DNA from 4 places in the Gordonia crocea genome. Region 2 is predicted to be linked to each of the others. Evidence: predicted binding sites of a transcription regulator. Region 2 holds the regulator's gene; each other region holds the start of a gene.
The links. Region 2 encodes LexA, which represses DNA repair genes until DNA is damaged. Its sites were predicted from a motif close to CGAACANNTGTTCG; they were not measured.
Positions count from the first base shown of each region.

Region 1 (2,198 bases), 400 kb from region 2:
GAAGTCGTAGGCCTGCAGATCCCAGACCGGCCGGCCGGTGGCATCGGTGATCGCGCCGACGTCGAGGGTGGCGATGAGTCCGCGGTCGGCGTCGGTGAAGTCCTGCTCGTCGTCGAAGGGGTAGACGGGGGGCGTTGACATGGCCGGTGCTCCTTGGCTTCGTCTCGATCGATCGGGGCGGGGCAGTCTCAGCGTCGCACAGCCCGACGGGCGCCCGAAGCGGTTGGCCGAGACTGGTATCCGTTTGCGGGGCAATCGCCCGCCCGGCCGTGTCATGCTGAGCGCTATGGGTCACTCCGAAACCGGATCCGACACCGGCGACGATGGTTCCGCGGCGCTTCTCCCGGGGGCCGTCGACGCGCGGTTCACCCTCGCCGCCGAGCGGACGATGCTCGCGTGGCTGCGCACCGCGATGGGGTTCATCGCCTCGGGCGTGGCGGTCCTGCACATCTTCGACCCGTTCGAGAGCGCGCGCGTCCGGGTCGTCATCGGGACCGCGCTCGTCCTGGTCGGTGCCGCGGCCGCCGTCGTCGGGGTGGTGCGGTGGCGGCGGGTGACCCGGGCCCTGGCCGCGGGGGAACCGATGCCCGGCCCGGTGGCCATCATGGTGCTGGTGGCGGTGCTCGTCGCCATCGCGCTCGGGTTCGTCGTCTGGCAGTAGCGCCCCGGACTACCAGACCCCGGGCGGCCGGAACTGGATGCTGATGCGGGTTGCCGCGGCGGCCTCCTTGGGAACGCAGTGGTCCCAGGTGCGCTGGCAGGACCCGCCCATCACGAGCAGGTCGCCCGACCCCAGCGGGAACCGCCGTGAGGTGCCGCCGCCTCGCGGGCGCAGCAGCAGCGAGCGGGGCGTCCCCAGGGAAACGATCGCCACCAGGGTGTCGGCGTGGCGCCCGCGGCCGATGCGGTCGCCGTGCCAGGCGACGCTGTCGTTGCCGTCGCGGTAACAGCACAGTCCGGCCGTGGCGAACCCGTCGGGCAGGTCCGCGGCGTAGTGGGAGCTCAGCGCGTCGCGCATTTGCGTCACGAGCGGATCGGGGAGCGGGTCGCCCTCGGTGTAGTGCGCGACCAGGCGCGGGACCGCGACGACGCGGTCGTACATCCGGCGCGTCTCCTGGCGCCACGCGACCGCGGCGAGCAGGTGGTCGAACACCGCCGCCGAACCCGTCAGCCACCCCGGGCGCAGGTCCACCCAGGCGGTGTCGTCGAGCGGCACGCGGCGGGTGGTGTCGAGCCCGCCCAGGGTCGGTTCGTCGGCCGTCGCGCCGAAGAGCGTGTCTTGGAACCCTGCCGTCGTCATAGGGCAAGCCTACGCCGCGAATCGAACATATGGGCGATCGACGCCGGTGTGTCCCTCGGTCATGATGGCTAATGGCAGATCTGGTGAGGCGGCGAACGGAGGACGGCAATGGTCGAGCACCACTACAGACCGCTCAGCGCGGCGGCGGCGGAACAGGCGGTACCCGCGCCGTGGCGGGTGGTCGATGATTCCCTGGTCGCCCGGTACCGGACCGGCACGATGGTGCGCGGCCTGGAATTCGTCACCCGCATCGTCGCGGCCGCCGAGGCCGCCGACCACCATCCCGATATCGGATTGCGCTACGGCACGGTGGCATTGGCGGTGACCACGCACGCCGTGGGCGGGCTGACCGACGCGGACACGGCGTTGGCCGCCGCCATCGACCAGATCGCCCGCGAGCTGGGTATCGGTGCCAACTGAGCGGACCGAGCACAATGGGAGGGGTGAGTGGGTCGTCGGCAGTTCTGGCCAGGTTCGGCGTCGGGCTCGTGCTCGTCTGCATCCTGGTGATGGGCGGCTGCGCCACCGACGCCCCGCCGCCGGACGTGACGGGGCAGGTCGAACCCTCGTCGCCGCCGGCGGCACAGTACCGGGTGGTCGCGATGGGGTTGGCCGCGCCGTGGTCCATCGCCTTCGCCGGACGCACGGCTTTGATCAGCGAGCGCGACACCGCACGGGTGCTGGAGCTCGTCGACGGGCACACCCGCGTGGTCGGCACCGTGCCGGGGGTGCACGGCACCGGGGAGGGTGGACTGCTCGGTATCGCCGTGCACAACCGGGAACTGTTCGCCTACCACACGGCGGGCACGCAGAACCGGATCGTGGCCTTCCGCCTCGTCGGTGCACCCGGCCACCTGTCCCTCGGCCGGATGCGGACCGTGTTGAGCGGGATCCCGGC
Region 1 covers NZ_BJOU01000001.1:1,917,302-1,919,499, forward strand. The annotation lists gene nbrcactino_RS09040 (alkyl/aryl-sulfatase) at 1-141, opposite strand, end outside; gene nbrcactino_RS09045 (YidH family protein) at 287-661, shown strand; gene nbrcactino_RS09050 (alpha-ketoglutarate-dependent dioxygenase AlkB) at 671-1,300, opposite strand; gene nbrcactino_RS09055 (4a-hydroxytetrahydrobiopterin dehydratase) at 1,409-1,720, shown strand; gene nbrcactino_RS09060 (PQQ-dependent sugar dehydrogenase) at 1,735-2,198, shown strand, end outside.
Region 1: a site for LexA is predicted at 1,323-1,336, ahead of nbrcactino_RS09050 (alpha-ketoglutarate-dependent dioxygenase AlkB). Genes of this name have one in related genera too.

Region 2 (2,198 bases):
CGCCGGCAGCAATGGCGGCGTCGGCCTGCGCGGCCCGGGTGAGACGAAGATCGAGACCGACCGCCGCCGGATCCGGGAGCGGATGGCCAAGCTGCGGCGCGAGATCCGCGCGATGAAGACCGCGCGGACGGTGAAACGCCTCGAGCGCCACCGCAGCGGTGTCCCGACGATCACCGTCGTCGGATACACCAACGCCGGGAAGTCGAGCCTGGTCAACGCGATGACCGGATCGGGTGTCCTGGTGCAGAACGCCTTGTTCGCGACGCTGGACCCGACGACACGCCGCGCGCGCCTGGACGACGGTCGCGAGGTGGTCTTCACCGACACGGTCGGATTCGTCCGCCACCTGCCGACCCAACTCGTCGAGGCCTTCCGGTCGACCTTGGAGGAGGTCGCCGACGCCGACCTGCTGATCCACGTGGTCGACGGGGCCGAGGCATTCCCGCTCGACCAGGTCGCCGCGGTACGCACCGTGTTGGCCGAGGTACTCGAGGAGAGTGGTGACGGTGCCGCCGCGCCACCGGAGCTGTTGGTGGTCAACAAGATCGACGCGATGGACGGTCTGGCGCGCGCGGAACTGGCGGCAGCGCTGCCGGGGGCGATCTTCATCTCCGCCCGAACCGGGGAAGGCCTCGACGGGCTCTTCAACCGGGTCCGCGACGAGGTGGGCCGCCACGACGTCGAGATCTTCGTCGATGTGCCGTTCGACCGTGGCGACGTCGTCTCGCGGATCCATGCCGACGGCGAAGTCCGATCGACCGAGCATCACGCCACGGGGACGAAAATGAGGATCCGCGTGCCCGCCGCGCTCGCCGGGGAACTCGAGGAGTTCACCCGGACCGGCGGCTGAGGGGTCGTCAGATCCGGCGCATCACCGTCACGACCTTGCCGAGGATGACGGCGCGGTCGCCGGGGATCGGCTCGAACAGCGGGTTGTGCGGCATCAGCCACACGTGGTCGGCGTCGCGCTTGAACGTCTTCACGGTGGCTTCGCCGTCGATCATCGCGGCGACGATGTCGCCGTTGTCGGCGACGTTCTGCTGCCGGACCACCACCCAGTCGCCGTCACAGATCGCGGCGTCGATCATTGATTCGCCGATGACGCGCAACAGGAAGTGGGTGCCGTCCCCGACGAGTTCGCGGGGGAGTGGGAAGACGTCTTCGACGGCCTCCTCGGCGAGGATGGGGCCGCCCGCGGCGATCTGTCCGAGGACCGGCACGTACGTCGGTGCGGGCATCCCGTCGGTCCCGGCCGCGGCGCCTCCGGGCGGCGGCTGGTTCTTGTCCGGCGCGACGTTCACCGCGCGTGGTCGGTGGGGGTCGCGCTTGAGGAGGCCCTTGGTCTCCAGGGTGCGCAACTGGTAGGCCACCGATGAGGTCGACACCAGGCCGACGGCGTCGCCGATCTCGCGGATGCTCGGCGGGTAGCCGCGCTCACGGACCGACTTGCGGATGACTTCCAGCACGTCGCGCTGGCGCTGGGTCAGGGTTGCCTCGACGGCCGCCGGTGAGTCGGTCAGGCCGGCCTGCGGCTTCTTCTTGGCCATGGTTTCTCCTGTTCTCGGTTGAGCCCCACGGTAGCGAAACAAACCGACAGTTTCAAACATTTGTTCGACGTGTCGCGAGACTTTGTCAGACGGGCGTGGTAGAACTTCGAACATCAGTGCATCGAACGTACGAACGAGGAGATCGAAGATGAGCGCATCGGTGATGTACCGCCCGGGCCACCCGCACCACGCCGTTCCGACGTCGCGGCCGATCGCCGCGGCGGGCCATCGGCAGCGTGTGGTCCAGCCGCACCGCGGGCCCGCCCGGTCGGAGGGCCGGGCGCTGCGTGGGCCGCGCGACACGCGGCTGCCCGCACCCCGCCCGGGCCGGGGCAGCGAGTGCACCGGACCGGCCCATGGCCGTCCGCGGGTCGCACGGCCGGCGCCGGACAGCCGGGTGTTCGCCCGGCGCAAGGCCGCCGCGGCCATCCTGGTGGGCGCCGCGCTGGCCGGGCTGGTGTGGCTGTTCGCCATCGTCGGCGGAAACTACGAGGCGGCGTCGGCGCCGGCTCCGGTCGCCACGTCGGTTGTGCATGTTCGCGGCGGCGAGACGCTGACGGCAGTCGCGGCCCGGATCGCACCCGACATGCCGCGACAAGCAGTGGTGAACCAGCTGCGGGCGCTCAATTCGATGACCTCGCCGACGTTGAC
Region 2 covers NZ_BJOU01000001.1:2,321,737-2,323,934, reverse strand. The annotation lists gene hflX (GTPase HflX) at 1-850, shown strand, start outside; gene lexA (transcriptional repressor LexA) at 858-1,547, opposite strand; gene nbrcactino_RS18195 (LysM peptidoglycan-binding domain-containing protein) at 1,696-2,198, shown strand, end outside.

Region 3 (2,198 bases), 1.2 Mb from region 2:
CGGTTGCCCGATCGGCGCGGTGGCCATGCAGGTGACGGTCCCGGTGCCCGTGCTGCCGGTCGTCCTCGGCTGTGTCGTCGGTGCCGGAACCATTGGTACGACCGGCGCGATCGTCGGTGGCGCTGTCGTGGCAACCCCGGTCGGCATCGCCTCGGCCGCGTACGAGGTTTCCAAGCTGCAGAAGGCCGGTGCCCTGTAGTCGCTGCTGAACGCCGCAAAGCGGGGCCGTCGAGGATTCCACTCGACGGCCCCGCTTCGCTCCTATCGGGTTGGCCGGCAGATCAGCACCGTCGGTTCGGCCGTCATGTGACTGTCGAACTCGTCTCGATCGCCTGTCGCCCGCCCCTGTGGGATACCTCGATCCTGCGCGGCTTGGCTTCCTCGGCCATCGGGATAGTGACGGTGAGGACGCCGTTGTCGTAGTTCGCGGAAATCCGGGAACTGTCGATGCCGTCGCCGAGGGATAGCTGACGGCGGTAGGCGCCGGAGAAGCGCTCGCTGGCGAGCCACTGGACTCCGTCTTCCGACGGAGTAGTGCGTTGCGCGGACAGGGTCAGGACTCCGTTGTCGACGTTTACGTCGATCGAGCCGGGGTCCGCGCCGGGAAGATCGGCGATCAAGACGTAGTGATCGTCGACCTTGTAGAGATCCAGCGGCATGAATCGGGGTGCGCGTCGACTTCCGGTCGGCGTACCGGTCATCAGCTCACGAGCAAGCGCATCGACATCGCTGAATGGATCAAAACGAAGCACAGCAACTCACCTCCTGAATCCGAGGCTGCCCGCCACCCTGACGGGCAGCACACGTGCTGTACACCACCAAAGATACCAATGCGGAGAACGGATTTCTAGCACTCGGGCATCGAGAGTGCTAGATCGGTGGATCGGCCGGGCTCCGGATTGGTGTTGTGCGAGTCACATCAGAATGATAATGTGAACTGATATTCGAAACAAATATTCGATTACGGGTCGAAGGGGGTGGATCCGATGAGCGACGCCGACGCGGATATGCACAACACGATGGCTGAGGAGCTGCCGGATTCGCCGCTGGAACTCGCCAAGGTGATCGACGCGGCGGTGGGGAAGCTGGCCGCGTTGCCGTTGGGTTTGTCGGTAGATGCCGAGGTACTTGAGGCGGTCGAGGTACTGGAGGGCGCGTGGCGCCGCGCCGACGGTGCGAATGCGGCGCTACTGGTGGAAGTGTCGGACCGTGAGCTGTTCCGGACGGTCGGGCAAACCTCGATCAAGCGGTTCTACGCACAGCATCACCGGCTGGGTAACGGTGAGGCGAAACGCCGCGTCGAGGTCGCCGAGGCGATCGGCGTCTTCACCTCGATGACCGGCGACAAGCTACCGCCGAAGAGAGAGCCGATCGCAGCCGCGGTCGCCCAGGGCGAAGTCTCTAGCGACCACGTGCACGAGGTCGAGCAGATCATGACGAAGGTCCCGCGTAGTGCGTCACCGGACGAGGTGGCGACCGCGGTGGAGATCATGGCGACGGCTGCCCGAGAACTGGCGCCGGCCGATCTGCGGCCTGTTGGCCAGCGGTTGCTGGCGCACCTTGATCCCGATGGCACCTTGACCGACGACACGGATCGGCGGCGGCAACGCGGGTTCATCATTGCGCGCCAGGACGCTCAGTTGATGTCGAAGGTGTCGGGGTGGCTCCTACCGTCCACTCGCGCCAAATTGGAAGTCCTGCTGCATAATTGGGCTGCTCCCGGGATGAACAATCCCGACGATGCCCAGAGTCTCGTCGGGTCGGCAGCCGAACTTTGCGAGCATGATCGCGAGGCGCTGGCCGAGGCGGTCAAACGCGATACGCGCAGTTCCGCGCAGCGCAACGCCGACGCGCTGGATCGCGCTTTGGACTGGGTATTGGGACACGGGGCGCTGGGCCGACCGGAGCGGTTGCCCGCCGAGTTGGTGGTCACCGTCGACAGCCAGGACTTGGAGCGTCACGCCGGGATCGGCTTGACCGCGACAGGCACGATGGTGCCCGTCGGCGATCTCGTCGAGTTGGCCGCCGATGCGGTCCCGTGGCTGGAGGTATTCAAAGGTCGTACCCGTGAAATCCTCGACCTCGGGCGCGGGAAACGTTTCGCGACGAAAGCGCAGCGCATCGCGCTGTTCGGGCGTGATCGCGGTTGCACTCGACCGGGATGCACGGAACCGTTCTGCCGCACCCAGGCTCATCAC
Region 3 covers NZ_BJOU01000001.1:1,164,299-1,166,496, forward strand. The annotation lists gene nbrcactino_RS05530 (hypothetical protein) at 1-199, shown strand, start outside; gene nbrcactino_RS05535 (Hsp20/alpha crystallin family protein) at 303-752, opposite strand; gene nbrcactino_RS05540 (HNH endonuclease signature motif containing protein) at 987-2,198, shown strand, end outside.
Region 3: a site for LexA is predicted at 934-947, ahead of nbrcactino_RS05540 (HNH endonuclease signature motif containing protein). Genes of this name have one in related genera too.

Region 4 (2,198 bases), on a different contig from region 2:
GACGACGGCGACGTCGAAGCCGGCCTGCGCGAACGCGGCGCGGACGGCGGCGGCGCTGCCGTCGGGGTCGCGGGGCAGCAGGGCGAGTTCGTCGACCGCCACGTTGGACCCGTCGACGCCGGCCGCGGCCTGGATGAGCCCGTTGGCGTTCTCGGTGATCAGCGTGCGGTTCTTGCGGGCGACGACGCGGACGGTCTCCTCGTCGATCAGGCGGCGCCGCAGCGCGTCGCGTGCTTCCGGGTCGGTCGGCGCGGGCACCATGCGCCCCTCGGTCTTGGAGAAGACCTTCGAGGTGATGACGACGACGTCCCCGTCGCGCAGGTCGGCGGCCTCGAGGATGGCCGCGGCGACCGACATCCCCGGGCGGAACTCGGGGAGGCCGTGGACGCCGATGATCGTCAGCGCGCCGGCGGAGCGGTGATCGGCGCTCACGACCGGTCCGCCGACGCCGGGGTGTCGACGCCGACCAGGGCACAGGCGGCGCGCACCATCTGCGCGGTCGCGCCCGGATCGGTCATGAGGAGTGGGGCGGTGCCGATCGCGATGCCGTCGACGGTGGCGGTGTCGCCGTCGGCGATGAGCCAACCGTCGAGCAGACCGGTGCCGCTGCGCGGACCGTAGTGGGCGGCGATCGCTTCGGCCGTCGTCTCCACGCCGATCACCGACAGGCATTCGTCGGCCATGCCGCGCAGCGGCTTGTTGTCGATCACGGGACTGATCCCGACGATCGGCGCGGAGGCGGTGCGCAGGGCGGCACGCATTCCATTGACCGACAGGATGGCGCCGATGCTGACCACGGGGTTGCTCGGGGCGAACAGGATGACGTCGGCCTCGGCGATGGCCCGGGCCGACTCGGGGGTGAGCTTCGCGTTATCGCTGCCCACCTGGGCGAAACCGGTGGTGGGGACTTGTGCGCGGTACCGGACCCACCACTCCTGGAAGTGGATCGCGCGCCGGTCCCCGTCGGGCGGGTCGATGACGACGTGGGTCTCGTGGCGCTCGTCGGTGACCGGGAGCAACCGGACACCCGGATCCCAGCGCCGGCAGAGGGCGGCGGCGACGTCGGTCAGCCGGTAGCCGGCCTCGAGCATCTGCGTGCGGATGAGGTGCGTCGCCAGGTCGCGGTCGCCCAAGCCGAACCAGTCGGGGTTGGCGCCGTACGCGGCGAGTTCCTCTTTGGCGTGCCACGTCTCGTTGCGCCGCCCCCACGCGCGCTCCTCGTCGATCCCGCCACCCAGGGTGTACATGCAGGTGTCGAGGTCGGGACAGATGCGCACGCCGTGCATCCAGGCATCGTCGCCGACGTTGACCACCGCGCTGACGGTATGCTGCAGACCGTCGGATCCGTCATCGGATCCGGCACCAGGAAACGGGGTACGGCCGAATAATTCGCGGGCGCCGAGCAACAAGCGCGCGCCGCCGACGCCGCCGACGAGGACAGTGACCTTCACGAGGGACCACTGTAGTGGGCACCAGATTGTGGTGTGAGACACGTGAATCCCTGAAGCTCGTGTCGAGACCCTTGATTGACCGATTTTGGTGGTATATAGACGTGTTTCGCCGTTCGGCTTGACCTGGACGAGGGACCAAGTGTCTAATCACATCAGTGTCATTTGTGGTTTTGAATCTTGGTATCAACGGATGTGAATTGCCTTGAGGCACAGCATGTTCGACCACATGTTCGAATCCACCGGCTGGCCGGGTACCACGGGTGGTGCCGCAGGCGGAGTCGGACACTGTCGGACAAGCACATTCGGGTGTCCGGCGGCCGGGGATGTAGGCAGCCGAGACGACAAGGCTGAGGCGACAACGAGAAGGAGACGCTGAGATGGGAATGCAACACCCGCTGGGCGACGACTCGTCCGCGTACGGCAATCCGGCACCCGGTGCTGCGCCCGCCCCTCCGGGGCCGCGCCTGCACCTGTCGGTTGTTCCCGACGATTTCGACGCGCTCTTCGACGCGATGGAGGACACCTGGCAGGACCGGGCGCTGTGCGCCCAGACCGACCCGGAGGCCTTTTTCCCGGAGAAGGGCGGATCGACGCGCGAGGCCAAGCGCATCTGCTCGGGGTGCGAGGTCAAGGCCGAGTGCCTCGACTACGCGCTCCACAACGACGAACGCTTCGGCATCTGGGGCGGGCTGTCGGAGCGGGAGCGCCGGCGCCTCAAGCGCGGCATCATCTGACCTGCCCGGGATC
Region 4 covers NZ_BJOU01000002.1:18,444-20,641, forward strand. The annotation lists gene nbrcactino_RS11755 (coenzyme F420-0:L-glutamate ligase) at 1-432, opposite strand, end outside; gene cofD (2-phospho-L-lactate transferase) at 429-1,451, opposite strand; gene nbrcactino_RS18025 (WhiB family transcriptional regulator) at 1,964-2,185, shown strand.
Region 4: a site for LexA is predicted at 1,671-1,684, ahead of cofD (2-phospho-L-lactate transferase). Genes of this name have one in related genera too.